One region of the Peribacillus sp. NPDC056705 genome, then DNA from elsewhere that is predicted to be linked to it. Evidence: riboswitches for the same ligand, from Rfam matches in the RefSeq annotation. Region 1 holds a riboswitch; each other region holds the start of a gene.
What was found. A riboswitch is a leader RNA that binds a small molecule or an ion and turns the genes downstream of it on or off. The one in region 1 is predicted to bind cobalamin.

Region 2: another riboswitch for cobalamin. It lies ahead of metE (5-methyltetrahydropteroyltriglutamate--homocysteine S-methyltransferase); the one in region 1 lies ahead of ACFRAK_RS19965 (energy-coupling factor ABC transporter permease).
Region 3: another riboswitch for cobalamin. It lies ahead of ACFRAK_RS23235 (hypothetical protein); the one in region 1 lies ahead of ACFRAK_RS19965 (energy-coupling factor ABC transporter permease).
Region 4: another riboswitch for cobalamin. It lies ahead of ACFRAK_RS00360 (ABC transporter substrate-binding protein); the one in region 1 lies ahead of ACFRAK_RS19965 (energy-coupling factor ABC transporter permease).

Annotation. Positions count from the first base shown of each region.
Region 1 covers NZ_JBHTYI010000021.1:5,950-10,329, forward strand. The annotation lists gene ACFRAK_RS19950 (energy-coupling factor ABC transporter ATP-binding protein) at 1-136, opposite strand, end outside; gene cbiQ (cobalt ECF transporter T component CbiQ) at 155-931, opposite strand; gene ACFRAK_RS19960 (energy-coupling factor ABC transporter substrate-binding protein) at 918-1,229, opposite strand; gene ACFRAK_RS19965 (energy-coupling factor ABC transporter permease) at 1,231-1,974, opposite strand; cobalamin riboswitch at 2,148-2,341, opposite strand; cobalamin riboswitch at 2,543-2,733, shown strand; gene ACFRAK_RS19970 ((2Fe-2S) ferredoxin domain-containing protein) at 2,884-3,252, shown strand; gene cobJ (precorrin-3B C(17)-methyltransferase) at 3,267-4,380, shown strand, end outside.
Region 2 covers NZ_JBHTYI010000049.1:3,489-7,868, forward strand. The annotation lists gene ACFRAK_RS26170 (aminopeptidase) at 1-1,105, opposite strand, end outside; gene bcp (thioredoxin-dependent thiol peroxidase) at 1,117-1,587, opposite strand; gene ACFRAK_RS26180 (ion channel) at 1,650-2,069, opposite strand; cobalamin riboswitch at 2,310-2,502, shown strand; gene metE (5-methyltetrahydropteroyltriglutamate--homocysteine S-methyltransferase) at 2,647-4,380, shown strand, end outside.
Region 3 covers NZ_JBHTYI010000031.1:9,624-14,003, forward strand. The annotation lists gene ACFRAK_RS23225 (DUF58 domain-containing protein) at 1-968, opposite strand, end outside; gene ACFRAK_RS23230 (AAA family ATPase) at 1,001-1,957, opposite strand; cobalamin riboswitch at 2,148-2,367, shown strand; gene ACFRAK_RS23235 (hypothetical protein) at 2,525-3,070, shown strand; gene ACFRAK_RS23240 (ABC transporter substrate-binding protein) at 3,074-4,024, shown strand.
Region 4 covers NZ_JBHTYI010000001.1:79,291-83,670, forward strand. The annotation lists gene ACFRAK_RS00345 (acyltransferase family protein) at 1-402, shown strand, start outside; tRNA gene ACFRAK_RS00350 (tRNA-Arg) at 600-673, opposite strand; gene ACFRAK_RS00355 (polysaccharide deacetylase family protein) at 902-1,756, shown strand; cobalamin riboswitch at 1,843-2,017, shown strand; gene ACFRAK_RS00360 (ABC transporter substrate-binding protein) at 2,199-3,164, shown strand; gene ACFRAK_RS00365 (FecCD family ABC transporter permease) at 3,127-4,182, shown strand; gene ACFRAK_RS00370 (heme ABC transporter ATP-binding protein) at 4,189-4,380, shown strand, end outside.

The sequences.
Region 1 (4,380 bases):
ATTTGCCGGCACCATTATTGCCTAATAATGCTATCTTTTTACCGTGTTGGATCGTTAGCGAAAGATCGTTTAAAGCAAACGTTCCATCCGCGAATTGATGGGTGAGGCCTTCTATATGAAAAATATGCTCGTCCATTCTTGGGTTGCCTCCAATTTACAAATATCCATTAATAAAGATTAAGCTTCCTAGTATTACAATCGCGATCAGCCAATTGCGTGAGGAGTAAGTGTAAGTATCCTCGATATAGGAAAGGTTCTCCTGATAGCCTCTTGCGTTCATTGCCATCGTCAAATGTCCAGAGCGCTGCAATACTCCTAAAAATAATGATGAGGTTAGTAATCCGAGAGAGCGAATGCCTTTCCTTAACGAACCATACCCCAGCCGTGAAGCTTGTGATTGGTGAATGGCCAAAGCTGTTTCTAAAAAAATAAAGATGAAGCGATAGGTCAATTCTATTAAATCGACCAATAAGGAAGGCACTTTAAGTTTTCGCATCACCGATAGAATGACGGTAATGGGTGTAGTTAAGGTGAGAAAATATAAACAGCTGATGCTGCCTATTACGACAGTGATCAAATTGATCACTGTTCCTATGCTGTCATCGCTGATGAATATTTGCCAGTTCCCGACCTTCCAGGACCACCATATATTCGAAAACGAAGTAAATTTGCTTGTAAAAGAAAAAAGGATGGTAATGGTTCCTGATAGTATAAAAAATCCCGGTAATAGAAGTAATTTAAAATAATAAGAAACCGGGATTTTTGCCGCAAAAATGATTAAAGCGCTCATCACCGTAAAAGTGATGAGTGAAACGGTCATATCCCTTACCGTTAACGAAAATAGCAAAAGGGAGATTGCAAAAACCATCTTTTCTAACGGATGTACATCCTTTAGCCCATTGAAATAGGCATATTTATCAATGAGTAACATGCTTCGATTTTCCGGGAATTTCCTGTTTGGTTTGCTTATTCCTTTGTTTCGTTACACCTATGAAATAACCAATGAAACCGGCTCCGATTGCAGCTTGCAGCGCAAATAATAAACTTTCGGTTTCCGCACCTGGCGGCTCCCAAATACTGTTGAACCATGGCTTGTATTCCGGCTGGATTTTAGTGATGGCTTCTTCAGCTTCTCCATCGGCACCGCCAAATTCCGTTCCTTGTTGCGTGATTAACGGTATGGTAGCAAGAACGACCACCAGGAAAAGCAGCAGTAAACTTTTTTTCATGTTAACGGGCCTCCTTAGATAAAACTCGCAGCAACTTCAATTCGCCTAGATTGTATTTTTTTAAGAAATTCATCACGACGACTGTCAGTAGCCCCTCACTGATTGCCAAGGGAATTTGGGTCAGGGCAAAAATCCCTGCAAATTTACTGAAAGAGGCCATGAATCCTCCTACCTCGGATGGAAAAGCAAGAGCAAGTTGAATGGAAGTTACTACATAGGTTCCCAAATCTCCAAAAGCAGCAGCCAAGAACACGGCAAGTGAAAAGGACCAACCCAATTTAGTTGCGCCCTTGAAGACGAAGTAAGCAATGAGCGGTCCGCAAACGGCCATGGAAAATGCATTGGCCCCTAATGTCGTCAATCCTCCGTGAGCCAGTAAAACGGCTTGAAATAATAGAACGATGGAGCCAACGACACTCATGGCCAATGGACCGAATAAAATGGAGCCCAAACCAACTCCGGTAGGGTGTGAAGAACTTCCCGTAACAGAAGGAATCTTTAGGGCGGATAAAATGAATACAAATGCACCCGATAGGCCAAGCATCATTTTTGTTTCTGGGTTTTCCCTTACTTTGGTTCTAATGGACCGGTAACCTAGGATTAAAAATGGAAGCGTCACGGCCCACCAGAATATAGCCCATTCAATGGGTAAAAAGCCCTCCATGATATGCATGGCCATTGCCCGTTTTGGGACGAAAAGCAGTAAAATGACAAAATAAATGGTCTTCCAATTGGTTCTTTTCATTCTTTCTCCTTTCAAAACTTTTAATTTTTCTGAACAATCTTGAGAAGAAAGGCGGCCCAACATAAAAAGCACTTCTCTCAAAGGAAAGAAGTGCGTAATGAACAGGAATTTTGCAGCATAAACCAACCATGGGCCTTTCTGCCTGATCCGCACACCCATCCTCGTAGGTTGAAACAGTTTCACGCTTCATGGCAGGTCTCCTGGCTTTGGTTCATCATCCCATTACATCCTTCCCATCTCATTTGACAGTGGAATTGTTAAAGTAATAGGACTCCCCTTTACAGTGGCGGGACCGCTCCGGATTTTCACCGGCTTCCCTTTTAAGCTGAATTCCGAAAAATTCAACACCATAAAACTTATGTAATTATTTAGAAAATTCTCGTATAGTGTACCATAAAGAAATAATTCCAGCTATACTATCTTTTTTTTTTGACTAAGTTTGTTGCAAGGAAAGGCTTGTTGACAGGATATACACTATTAAACTTTTCTAAACAGTCGGAATAAACTATTGAATTTTGATAAAGTTGTTATATGATAGATAAAGTTAGTTAGAAATGTATAATAAAACCAAATATTTCATTTTAAAAGTGCCCTTGTGTGAATATGCAAGGGATAATAGGGAAATCGGTGAAAGTCCGATGCAGCCCCCGCTACTGTAAACGCTGATGAAATTGTCGATAGCCACTGGCATTGTTGCCGGGAAGGGACAAGGTAAAATGAAGCGTAAGCCAGGAAACCTGCTTTTAAAATTGCATGATACTTTTCGGAGGGAAAGGTAGAAGGACTATGACGATTTCGGGAGATTGGGCATTCTTGCCTGGGGCTCCTCATCCATATAGTTTTTTTAAACCTTGACTCTTATGTTAAGGTTTTTTATTTTGCCTTTTCCCTGAACGCAGGAGGAAGAAGATGACTACTTGGAACTTAATGGGTACAAATACACATCTGTTGATTTGTAATGGAAGCAGCTGTATGAAAAAGGGCGGGGAAGAAGTAACCCAGGCGATTCGCGATGAAATTACTTCCAAAGGACTGGACATGAAAATCCATACAACGAGGACACGGTGTAACGGAAGATGTAAGGATGCCTGCGTTGTGATTGCCTATCCTCAAGGAAACTGGTATCGAGTGGAGACGCCTGATTTCGGCCGCCAAATTGTCAGCCATATCGATGATGGGGAGTTTGTTCCACAAATGATCTACCAATTCAATGATGGGGAAATGGCACCCAATCCAAATTTTCCTGCTCATACGGGTATTTCAAAGAACAAAGCGTAAAAGGAGATGTCTTAATGAGTACAAACGGTAAATTATTCGTCGTGGGCTTTGGACCAGGGAATTTTGAACACATTACCAAACGTGCTGTCGAAGCCCTTCAAGAAAGTGACTACATCATTGGTTATAAAACTTATGTTGAACTCATTCAGGGACTGCTTACAGATCAAACGATTATTAGTACGGGGATGACTGAAGAGGTATCGCGTGCTCAGGAAGCAGTGAAACAAGCGGAGCTGGGTAAGAAAGTTGCGGTAATCTCCAGCGGGGATGCTGGGGTTTACGGGATGGCTGGGTTGGTTTATGAAGTATTGATTGAAAAAGGCTGGAAAGAAGAAACTGGAGTGGGTATTGAAGTCATTCCTGGCATTTCTGCAATCAACTCTTGTGCATCTTTACTTGGGGCACCAGTCATGCACGATTCGTGTACAATCAGCCTCAGTGATCATCTAACTCCTTGGGAACTGATCGCTAAAAGGGTTGAAGCAGCTGCAATGGCAGACTTTGTCATTGCCCTGTATAATCCGCGCAGCGGCAGGCGGACGAGGCAAATTGTTGAAACACAGAAGATTCTCCTTCGCTACCGTTCACCCGATACACCTGTCGGGTTGGTGAAAAGTGCCTATCGCGATAGGCAAGATATTGTCATAACCAATTTAAAAGAGATGTTGAACCACGATATTGGAATGTTGACCACTGTCATTATTGGTAATTCCTCCACCTTTTTATATGATGACAAAATCATTACACCAAGAGGCTATCAGAGGAAATATACTTTGAATTCGGAAAAGCAACCATTGAAGCCGCATCAGCGTCTGCAAAAAGAAGCGGAACCGTGGGCATTAGATCAAGAAGCCTTCACCGAATCCTCTGGAGGAGTTGGATTACTTACAAAAGCACCTGAAAAGAAGCCAGCTTCCTTTGAAATGGCAATGGAAGCACTGTCAAGAGTCAAAGGTCAAACCGTTCAGCAATCCATTGAGCCGATTGTTCAGCAAAAAATGGAGTCGGTATTCGAACTTGCCGTTAGTCCAGGTGTGGCGAATAAACAATTCACTCCCAAACAAATGATGACACTTGCGGAAGTTGTCGGGGAAAAGGGCACGATGGAATACACGCCAAATCATAAAA
Region 2 (4,380 bases), on a different contig from region 1:
TTAAACAATTTGGGTTTAATGCATGTAATTCCGGCAAAATGAAATCGCCATCCCTTCTGATCGGAACGTCGTCAAAATAGATGTCACCGCCCCCATATTCCGGACGCTGGATCAAGACCATATCCCAATGTATCGATGAACGATTTCCATTATCCGCTTCTTCATAGGAGAGCCCAATAGCCAAGTGCAGACTCCCGCTTATTTTCTCATCGAACAATATATCGTCCATAGGTTCCAATATATATGGATTGATTCCAATTGCGAACTCCCCTATAAACCGGGACCCTTCATCAATATTCAGAATTTGGTTCATTTCTGAGTCACGATTGGAAGTTGCTTTAATGATTTTTCCCTTTTCAAAGTTTAATTCTATGTCACTAAAGGTGATTCCTTCATAGGTTGTGGGTGTGTTAAAGGATATCCTTCCATTGAGACTATCTTTTATGGGTGCCGTAAACACTTCCCCATCCGGTAAATTCTTTTTTCCGGCACATATGATGGCCGGCATACCTTTAATGGAAAAGGTCAAATCTGTTCCTGGTGAAACGATCCTGACTTTGTCAGTCCGTTCCATCAATTGTTTTAATGGTTTCAAGGCCGCCTCCATTTTCCCGTAATCCATGGTGCAGACGTTCAACAGAAAGTTTTGGTACGTGTTGAAGGGCATGCCGGCTTTTTGCGCTGATGCGTTGGTGGGATAATTAAGTAAGACCCAACGTCGGTTGTTTACATAGAAAAGAGTGGGGGAATTCATAGCCTCCCCCTGAAGACGGTGCCTCTCGATGGGAACATCAGTCATTTCCACTTCGTTTTCTTCCCCAGTGATGATGATGACTGCATCGATATCTGTATATTTCTTCAGAGCCCATTGCGAAGATGTGTCAAGTTGTTCCTTCACATTCCCTTGTAACAGGTGGCGGCTTATCTCATCGTCTTCGAGTTCTACATATGGATAAGCACCCACTCTGTAAATTTCATCAATCAGCTCTTTCAATAATGGTTTCGTGTTAATATGCCCCCGTATGAGGATTCTCTCTTTTGGCTGTATTTGTATCGAATGATGAATCAGCCTGGCTGCAAGCTTCGTTATTCGCTCATCCTTCATCTGCCTGTCCCTTATTTTTCGAGGTCACGAAGAGTTTCAAGAGCTTCTTCGACGTGGCCTTTGACTTTTACTTTACGCCATTCTTTGACTATCTTACCAGCCTTATCTATCAGGAAAGTTGAACGTTCAATGCCCATATACTCCTTGCCAAAGTTCTTTTTCAATTGCCAAACATCAAATGATTCAGCCGCTTCATGATTTTCGTCAGCCAGCAGCAGAAAAGGCAATCCATGCTTTTCGATGAACTTTTCATGACGTGCCGCTGGATCTGGGCTGATACCAATGATGACCGCGTCCAATTCCTCGAATTGCTCATTATGGTCCCGGAAATCACAGGCCTCCGTCGTGCAACCTGGCGTCATGTCTTTTGGATAAAAATATAAAACAATGTTTTTCCCCTTAAAATCCGATAGGGAAACCATTTCACCATTGTTTGCAGGGAGTTTGAAATCAGGTGCTTTTGCTCCAATTTTAACAGTCATATTGAACCCTCCATTTCCTTCATTATGGTAAGAGTACCCAATAATCGAAAGAAACACAACTTTCATTTATTCCTCCTATCATTCTGTTCCAGATCGATAACTGTCCGAATCACGAACGCTGCCGGTAGTGTATACCCGATGAAAGCCTGAATGGTAGCTATCATCCTGCCCATGCCAATCGGGGCTATATCTCCATACCCTACAGAAAACATCGTCATCGCACTAAAGTAAAAGGAAGTCTTCAACTGTTCATAGAAAGTGCCATCCAGCCGATTGCCCATATCAAGAATCACCGAATGATTCTGAAGCTCGTATAATAAATAAATCAGTGCGAACCCAACCAATATCGTCGCATATAAATTGCCAAGCCACAGCATATCCTCCAGAGAAAACTTCTTTCCTCCCGACTCAACAAGAAATAACGTACGAATGCTCATCACCATGCAAAAAATGATTCCTGCAATCAAGATGTAGAAAGTCATCCCCAACGCCCCATTTCAATACGCCACTCCCTCTATACATACTCCCTGTCCAAACAATATATTCTTTTTTAGGAACAGACCTTATCCTCATCACCCACACACTCAAAAAAACGGATTCTTTTCCCGAATCTCATGTTGACCCTTTTGGTCGGATATGTTAAGATTGTCTAAATTTTTATAATAGTTTTTATTTTAAAAATTTTAGACTTGCAAACAGTTTATAAAGGCAGGTTTTGTAAAATTTCATATGTGGAAATAGGTTCCTAATTATTAATTAGGATTAAAAGGGAAGTCCGGTGTAATTCCGGCACGGTCCCGCCACTGTAATGGGAGTGTTAGCGCCATCCAATATGCCACTGATCAACGGATCGGGAAGGCCCGCCGCTAATGATAATCCCTAAGTCAGGAGACCTGCCTATTTCAACAACACTGTTTTAACCTACGGGAGATAGGGAGGTGTTAGGGACCTTATAATTGTAAGGGGCATTCTGAATGCCTCTTATTTTAAGCATTTCTAACTTTCTCTTTTGACGGTTAGGGATGCTTTTTTTATTGTTCAATAATATGAATTGGGAGGATGGGAATTTTGAAAAGCAGTAGTTTGGGTTACCCTCGAATCGGGGAAGATCGTGAATGGAAACGTACATTGGAAGCTTACTGGTCAGGTAAAATCGATGAAGCGGAATTTACGGCACAACTAAAAGCAATCCGTTTAGGCAACTTACAAAAACAGAAGCAACGGGGCATTGATATCATTCCTGTCAACGACTTCACTTTCTATGATCAAATGCTCGACATGTCCGTCATGTTCGGTCTTGTTCCTGAACGTTATTCAGCCTATGAAGGCGGTAGAGTTCCTCTTTCCGTATATTATTCAATGGCTCGCGGAAACAATGATGAAGTTGCTTCCGAAATGACGAAATGGTTCAATACGAACTATCACTATATTGTCCCTGAATTAAAACTGCCACAGCTGACTTTAACAGAAAATAAACCACTTGCAGCATACCGGGAAGCCAAGGAAAATCTAGGGATTGAAACGAAGCCCGTATTGATCGGACCTTATACCTTCATCTCCCTTTCCAAAGGCTTCAATAAACAAGAGATCCCTGGCATCATCCTGAGCTTGCTTCCCCTATACACGCAAATCCTGCGGGAGTTGGAGCAAGAAGGAGTGAAATGGGTACAAATGGATGAACCTGCTCTTGTTTCATCCATTTCCAAAGATGATATGCAAACTGTTACTTACCTCTATGAAAAGCTGAATGAAGCAGCACCGAACCTGAACATCATGCTACAAACATACTTTGATGCCGTGGAACACTACCAAGAAGTCATCGAATTAAAAGTCCAAGGAATCGGTCTTGATTTTGTACATGATAAAGGGAGGAATCTAAGTAATCTTGAAGCATTCGGCTTCCCTAAGGACAAAGTACTTGCTGCAGGTGTGATTGACGGAAAAAACATTTGGCTATCTGATTTATCGAAAAAAATTCAATTGATCGAGACTCTTAAGAAAAAGGTAGCCGAAGACCAAATCTGGCTTCAGCCCTCTTGTTCCCTGCTTCATGTCCCAGTGACCGTTCGTAATGAATCCGCCCTTTCAAAAGAAGTGAAACAGGCCCTTGCTTTCGCTGACGAGAAACTTGAGGAAATCACACTCTTGGTCAAAGGGAATAATCAAGGCTTTGAAGCAATCGCCGAAAAAGTCGATGCCAATAAAATTACGGTTCAAACGTTAGCAAGTTCAAATGCACGGAATCATGGGGCTGTACGATCGAAAGTCGAAAAGGTTAAAACCAGGACTGCCGGCCGTCAAATTCCATTTAAAGAGCGTTACCAAAAACAACAGGAATTTTTCAAATTGCCTTTCCTTCCTTCGACTACGATCGGTAGCTTTCCGCAGACACTTGAAGTTAAACAAGCACGCGGGAAATTCAAAAAAGGAGATTGGACCGCTCAGCAATATGAAACATTCGTTAACGAAGAAATCGGCAAATGGATCGAAATCCAAGAAGAAATCGGTTTGGATGTTCTCGTTCACGGGGAATTCGAACGGACGGATATGGTTGAATACTTCGGCCATAAGTTGGGCGGATTCATCTTTCTGGAAAAGGGTTGGGTCCAATCCTATGGATCCCGCTGCGTAAAACCACCAGTCATCTATGGCGACATCCATTTCATCGAACCGATGACAGTCAAGGAAAGTGTTTACGCACAATCACTGACGAAGAAGACGGTAAAAGGAATGCTTACAGGTCCTGTTACGATTTTGAATTGGTCATTTGTCCGTGATGATATTTCCAGGGAG
Region 3 (4,380 bases), on a different contig from region 1:
AAGTCTGAAACGATGAATATCACAGCAGCGTTTGCCGGAAGAATTCCCTTCCTGACATTTTCATTCAATGCGTTTACTGCACTCGGCTCTTCTTTAACAAGTCTGTAAAAAATCCTTCGTTTCTGGTAATTGCCCGCTGCTGCCGGTATGATCATCCTCGACCCCATACTCACATACCCAATTTCCATGCCTTTCTTTAACATGGCGTGAGCAACGGAAGCAGCCATCACAATGGATTCTTCGAATAAATCCGACGGCTTTTCATCAAGCATGATGAATACATCCCGGTTTTTCTGCACTTCGAATTCCTTCGTCATGATTTCACTCGTTCTGGCCGTCGCCTTCCAATTAATCCATGACAACTGATCGCCTGGCTGATATTCCCTTACTCCGGATACCACTGAATGTTCCCGTTGTGTTTTCTTTGTTGAAACCACTGCCCCCTGATTGAACACTCGATCAAGATCACTGTAGGCAAGCTCATGATAACGAGGAAAAACAGTTATTTTCAGAGGTGAACTATATATCGCTTCCTTTTCGACTAACCCGAAAAAATCCCCAACCCAAAAGCGGATCGATTGAAACGAATGCTCTCCACGCTCCATGTCTTCCAAGGTATATGACATGCAGAAGGTACGCCTGAATCCCGGAAAGATAATGATTTTCCTTTGAAATCCCCTATCTTCCAGACGCTGAGGCAATTCCTCCTCTACCACCATAAATAGTAGGGGCAGCCGGTTTTTACGGGTAAACGTCAATGCTATTTCAACAGATTCGCCGGCCTGGCATTCCCTTTTATTGATCTTTCTCTCAACGATCAAATCATGCAGCGGATAAAACAGCAGAATCAAAGCGTACACAGAAAACGGCAAAAATGAATAAAAAATGAACCAACTGACAAAACCACCTTGAAACATTGCATAGCAAAAGGAAACCGTCAAGAGTAATACAAGTCCGACCACACTCATATTTCCCCTTAAAATGTTGATGAATTTGCGCATTAGGTCATAGCCCGCTTTACAGGCACCTGTGTTGTCGCCACAACTTCATGTATCACCATTCCAGCATCGAAGCCCTCATACTTCGCTTCAGGTTTCAAAATAAGCCGGTGGGAAAATACGAATGGCACCAAATATTGAACATCGTCCGGCAGAACATAGTCCCTGCCCTGGACCCGCGCGTAAGCCTGGGCTGCCTTCATCAAGGCTATCGATCCACGCGGGCTTACACCTAAATAGACCCCTTCATGCGTACGTGTTCGATTCGCCAATTCAACAATATATCGTTTTATTGTGTCATCCACTATCACAGCTTTTACCTCAGCCTGTAATTCTATCAATTCATCCAAGGTGATGACGGCTTCCAGCTCATCAAGCGGTACCGTGTATTGAGCTCTATTAAGAACCTCTATCTCTTCTTCCACACCCGGATAGCCCATTTTCATTTTTAATAGGAATCTATCCAATTGAGCCTCCGGAAGCGGATACGTCCCCTCGTATTCGATCGGATTTTGTGTCGCCATTACGAAGAACGGCTTCTCCAATCTCCTTGTGACACCATCAATCGTCACACTTGCCTCTTCCATGGCTTCAAGTAATGCAGACTGAGTTTTCGGCGAGGTCCGGTTAATTTCATCGGCTAAAATAATATGTCCCATTATCGGACCTGGCCTAAAAATGAATTCTTGTTCCTTAGGATTGAAGATCGAAACACCAGTAACATCAGAAGGAAGTAAATCAGGTGTGAATTGAATTCTCTTAAAGCTTGCACCTATAGATTTTGCCAGTGCCCTTACCATGACTGTCTTCCCTACGCCCGGAACATCCTCCAATAAAACATGTCCACCGGAAAGGAGTGCCACGATACTTAGTTCTGCTATATCCCGTTTTCCGATAATCACCTTTTCGATGTTCCCCAGAACCATTTCCAGTTTTTGATTGACCTGCTTATAAATCATTCTCTACCTCCCGGGATTCACAGTATCACCATGATTTCATACCTTTTTCTATATCAAAATTTTACATTAAGCTCCAATTAAACCTTACATTGTAAGTTTACTAGATATTCGGTAAACCATAAACGAATTTGTCCAAAAATATTAATGCAGTCTATTGAAAAAAGGTATGGTAAACTGTTGCTAAGTGAATATGAATCTTGCAGAAAAAGGTGCTGCATTGTCAGCTTAATAGGGAATTCGGTTTAAAACCGAAGCTGTTTCCGCAACTGTAAGTGCTAATGAAATAAGATGTTTACCACTATTTGAGGTTGTAATCGCTCGCCGATTACCGGCCATTTAACCCAAATGGGAAGGTTCTTAGAGTAAAATGACGCACGAGCCAGGAGACCTGCCTTTTTTCATCGTATTATGCTCTTCGGAAGATAGGAGATTGTACGGCCCTCCCATCTTTTTCTACTACAGATACATAGATGCCCGAAGCCGACCAAAACTCTTGGTCGGCTATTTGTCTTGCTGGGAAAAGCAATACGGAGGTCATTCACCCAATACGTAAAAGGAGGAAGATTTATGGCAAAGAAAGACTTTCGTTTTTTATGCTACCCATACATGCGTGAGTCCGTATCGACCGTCGATTTTGAAATCCGCACAGACTCATTGACGACACAGATCGGCTTGGCCGCCTCGCTTACTGAGGACGTCCCCGATGTATACCGTGACTTAATGGAATTATTGCCCATGGTTTACCATTTAAACGGCTCAGTCCGTGGGAATTTAGCCATTACCGGCGATGATCTCGACCGTTTAAGTGCAATCTACGACCGGTATGTCGCTGAAGTGAGGGATCGAATCGAAACATTCGTCCTTCCACAAGGATCAACCGCAGCATGTACTTTGCATACTTGCCGCAGTGAGGCCAAAAAGTCCGTGCGAGCTTTACACAAGGTAAGTCTAGAAAAGGAAATTCCAGGAATTCTTTTTGATTACGCTCACTTGCTTGCAAATGTATTATTCGTGATGGCAGTCTACGTCAATAAGCAACAGGGGATCGAGGAGATTCCTTTTATAAGTAAATCATACCCAACCAAACCAATGAAAAAGAAAACGGAGGAATAAATAATGAAGAGAACCCTACGATTCAGTTGGATTTCCATGCTGATGCTTACGCTATTCCTCACCGGATGCGGAGTGAACAATGATCAATCCTCAAAGGATAATAAAGATAGTAAAAAGGTCGAAGAAATCAAGGATTATACCGTTACGGATGATACTGGTAAGAAAATAAAATTCGAGAAAATCCCGGAAAAGGTCGTTTCACTTCAGCCAAGCAATACGGAAATCTTATTTGCCCTTGAACAGGGTGATAAAGTCGTTGGCGTGACAGACTTCGATAATTATCCAGAGGAAGCGAAGGATATCGAACATGTTTCAGACTCCGTTAACATTAATGCAGAAAAAATCATTGCCTTGAAACCTGATGCCATCATTGCTTATACCATTGGGGATGAAACGGCACTGAAACCACTTGAAGATGCCGGTATCCCTGTATTCATCATTAAATCTGCGGCAAATTTCGATGATGTATATGGTGATATCGGGCAGATTGCTAAAGTGATGGGTGTCGCCGAAAAAGGGAATGAATTAGTGAAAGATATCAAATCCCAAATTACAAATGTCGAAGAAAAAGTGAAAACCTTAGATGAAAAGGAGCAAACATACTTTGAGATTAGCCCTGCTCCGGAAATCTATACAACAGGATCGGAGACCTTCCAAAATGAAATCATGGACACTGCCGGCATAAAAAACATCTTTGATGACCAAAAAGGCTGGGTTAAAGTATCTGATGAAGAAATCGTCAAAAGGAACCCTGAATCCATCATCACCACCGCCACGTATGCAGATGATGCTGTTGGTGAAATTAAATCGCGTAAGGGCTGGGAAGATATCGATGCGGTGAAGAACGATGATGTCCATTTACTTGATGAAAATATCATGTCACGTCCTGGACCAAGGGTCGGGGAAGCTGTTGAACTCGCAGCAAAGACTGTTTATCCTGACTTGTTCAAATAACACGATAGGAGGATACGCCAATTAATCGGCGCATCTAAGTTTGTAGACAAAAGGGGTTCGGAATTAAAAAATTCCGAACCCCTTTTTGAAACACAATTTTGGCCAGGTTTAAGAGAAATAGGCTCTACGATCGACTATGTTAAGCCATGCCCTATGGGCCATCTTCTTTTAATTATTAAAAGCGAAATGAGCATCGTCTGTATCGACTATTTTTGAGTCCCCTTAATGTAGTCCAACGAATACCTTACTTTTCATTTGCATCTGCGAATACATGCCAAATCGTTTTTTGTATTTCGGATATCTATTTTTTACACCATGATGACTGCGCAGATGATATGCATCTGACACATATGCCC
Region 4 (4,380 bases), on a different contig from region 1:
TCTGATTCGCCTAATAATAAAATACAACAACAAATGGTCGATCAGCTGCAGTATGTTAAAGATGAATATGGTATTGAAGTGTTAGCGATTCGTGATGATCCAAGATATAGTTTTAACGTACTGGAATCATTAGAAACAGATGGACTAGAAGAAACTACAAAAAAAATGAATTCAGCAGATAATCAGAAAGACGAAAGCTTTTGGAGACAATTTGAAAAAGAGAATAAATCCTTGCATAAAATTGACTTAACAGATTACTTCAAGGTAAACGGTAAATTCCAGCCCATTATAGGTAATGTTATAATTTACCGTGACAATAGGCATTTAACGAATACTTATTCTGAAAGTTTCGGACCTGTTTTTGAAGAAAAAATCAATGAGATAGGTTTAATTGAAAAGTAAGTATAGCTAATTGGAATTTATTTGAAGTCTAAATATAATAAAAATCTGAGTTCTGTGTTTTACAGGGCTTGGATTTTTTTATATCTATAGGGATTGATGAAGTAGTGGTTAACTTTGTCTGACCTCCACATAAATTACAGAAAAAACCCTGCTATAACACGGAGAATCCGCATTATAACAGGGCTTATAAACTTTAGCGTCCCAGATAGGAATCGAACCTACGACCTACAGCTTAGGAGGCTGTCGCTCTATCCTGCTGAGCTACTGGGACATATATTTAAGTCGACGACTTATTTATTATATTTCTTATAGGCAAACTTTTCAAGCTTATAGCACATACTTATGAAAAAAATCTTCATAAATGCTCAGCAGGGCACTATGCTCTTTTGTTTTCCTATTAATTCTTTAAATGGAATACTTTATTATCGAATAGTATTCTGATACTATTATACTAGAAAAAATTAGGGGAATGATAGTGAAAAGATATAGAGTTTTATGGATGGTGGCATTGGTGGGAATTTTAATTTTACCTGGATGTTCACAAGGGATTGTAGAGGGTATAGGCATAAAAACGGCTGCACCGATTGCGGAAGATGACATTGAAGTGGTCGAAGCGGCCGAGAATGAGACTGAGACTGGTCAGGATTTGGATGGCCAGATCGATACGGGAGACTGGATAATGGCCAAGTCCGCGGTCAGGCTTCCAATCTTGATGTATCACAGCATTTCTGAAGGGAATGGACTTCGGGTTCCAATTGAGGAATTCCGAGCACAGATGGCTTGGCTTCGGGAGAATGGTTACTATACATTATCGCCTGAAGAAGCATACCTCGTTTTAACCGAGAATCGGATGCCAAGTGAGAAGTGTGTCTGGCTTACTTTTGATGATGGCTATACAGATAACTACACGGAGGCTTTTCCGATATTAAAAGAAAATGATATGAAAGCAACTGTCTTCATGATCGGTAAGTCCATTGATAAAGGTCATCACCTGACTGAAGATCAAATGTTGGTGATGAGCAGGAATGGGATTTCGATCGAAAGCCATACGATCAACCATTTGGAGCTGAACCGCATGACGGCAGTACAGCAAGAAGCTGAAATGGTCCAGTCAAAGGATCTGTTCGATCGTATCCTCAAACAGGACACGACAGTGCTTTCCTATCCTGTTGGCCGGTATAATGAAGAGAGTCTAGCGCTGTCAGAAGAAGCGGGATACAAGATGGCAGTCACCACCGAACCTGGGGGAGCTTCAAGGGACCAAGGGATGCATGCCCTGCATCGAGTTCGGATTTCACCCGGATTATCAGTCGGTGGGTTCGCGTCGCTGATAGAAAATGCTTCTAATCATTGAAGATGGACGGGTCATTTCGAACTTGTTCAGAAAAATCATATAATAATCGATTCTTACATGGTGTATAATGAAGGCAGTGAAAATTATATACATATGAACGATTTGGTGTCTTAATGACTTAAAAGGGAAGTTGGTGAAATGCCAACGCGGTCCCGCCACTGTATATGGGAGCTGACGGCTGTGTACCACTGTATGAGATATGGGAAGGTGCCGTTGACGATGACCATGAGCCAGGAGACCTGCCAGAATTCGTACACCTGTAACCTACGCGGATGGGAAGGTGTGTGGCAGACCCTAAGAAAGAGTCCGTAATGATATTGTTGCCATGCAAGCACCTTCCGTTTAACGGGAGGTGCTTTTTGTTTTGGGGGCATCTTCCAACAATGCGTTTTCTTAATTACAGGTGGGAAGAAATTAAATGAAAAGATTGTGGGGAATGAAAATGAAGAAAATTTTTGGTCTGATACTGTTGATGTTGCTTACTGCAGGATTGATGGTTGGCTGCAGTGACGCTGCTGATGAAGGAAAAGAAAAGCAGCAAACGAATCATGCTCAACACGAAGCTTTTCCGATTACGATTAAAGATGCAACTGGGGAAAAAGTGACGATAGAACAAAAACCGAAGAAAATTGTTTCGTTGATACCAAGTAATACGGAAGTGGTCTTTGCACTTGGATTGGGAAAAAAGGTCGTTGGTGTTTCCGACAATGATAATTACCCGGAAGAAACGAAAGAAATTGAAAAAGTTGGCGGAATGGAAATGAACACGGAGCTGATTGTCTCCATGAAGCCTGATCTTGTTCTTGCGCATGCATCAAGTGCCCATAATTCGAATGAGGGTTTACAGCAGCTTAAGGATGCTGGAATAGATGTCCTTGTAGTGAATGATGCACAAAGCTTTGACCAAGTCTATAAGTCTATTGAAATGATTGGACAGGCAACGGGTGAACAGGATAAGGCAAAAGAAATCGTTACGGATATGAAAACGAAGCTCAAGGATATCCAGGAAAAGGCCAAATCCGTAAAGGAAGAGGATAGGAAGACCGTTTTAGTGGAAGTTTCGCCTTCACCGGAAATATACACACCTGGAAAAAATACTTTCATGAATGAGATGCTTAACATTATTTCAGCGGATAATGCTGCTGCAGAATTGGACGGATGGGCAAAAATTGATGAAGAGTCGATGATTGCTGCAAATCCGGATGTCATCATTACAACGTATGGTTATTATACGAAAGATCCAGTTAGTGAAGTGACGGGCCGAAAGGGATGGCAAGACGTAAATGCCGTTAAGAATGGCCAAGTCTTTGATGTCCATTCAGACTTGGTGACCCGTTCCGGTCCACGTTTAATAGAGGGAGTAGAGGAACTTGCCAAATCAGTCTATCCGAACCAATTTGACAACTAAATGGGCGTTTGCTTATTTGATTGCGTTGTTCATTTTGTTATTCGCGATGACGATAGGCATTTCCTTTGGTTCGGTGCCAGTACCGATTCCCGTACTTATACAAATAATCGGCAAGGAGATTTTCCATTTGCCGATTTCTGCTGATCCGGATGTGATGCTTACGAATATCGTGATGAACATCCGCCTGCCGCGTGTATTGCTTGCGGGTTTGGTCGGGGCATCACTTGCGATTGCGGGTGCGGCTTTTCAGGGACTGCTCCGGAACCCGCTCGCTGATCCTTACACATTGGGTATTTCATCAGGAGCATCGGTAGGCGCCGTATTGACAATATTCTTGAATATTTCACTGCCGTTCATCGGTTTATATACTCTTCCGGCATTGAGTATCTTATGCTCAGTGCTCACGATGCTTTGCGTACTTACTTTCGCAAAAAAAATGGATCGATCGATGAAAGTGGAAACGATCATTTTAACGGGAATCATTTTCAGCTCATTTTTAAGTGCCTTCATTTCATTGATGATTGCGCTGACGGGTGATGAATTAAGACAAATCATCGGCTGGCTGATGGGAAGCGTTTCAATGCGAGGTTGGAATTACATTGCAATCATTTTGCCCTTTTTTATCATTGGATCATTGATTTTGATCATGAATACTAGTGAATTGAATGCGATGACTTTCGGGGAAGACCGGGCAAAGCACTTAGGTGTGAATGTTAAGCGGCGGAAAATGTGGATCTTGATAGCCGGTTCGACATTGACAGGGGCAGCCGTTGCCGTTTCAGGGGCGATTGGCTTTGTAGGATTGGTCATTCCTCATTTTGTCCGAAAGATTTGGGGGCCTGACCATAAACATCTGCTTCCTTTGTCATTGTTGGTAGGAAGCGGATTCTTAATATTGGCGGATTTTGTGGCACGAACGATCATTGCCCCATCGGAACTGCCGATCGGGGTGATCACCTCACTTATCGGGGCGCCTGCATTTGCGCTGATTTTATTAAAGAGACGGAGAGAAGGGTAAAAACGGATGCTTGAAGTAAGAGGGTTAACAGGTGGATATCATAACAAAGCTGTTTTGGACTCTGTCTCTTTTGATGTACATAAAGGGGAATTATTCGGGATTCTTGGTCCAAATGGCAGCGGAAAAACGACGCTTTTAAGCATGCTTAGCGGGGTGCTCGATTATAAAGGCGGAAGCGTACGGATTAGAGGTAGGGAT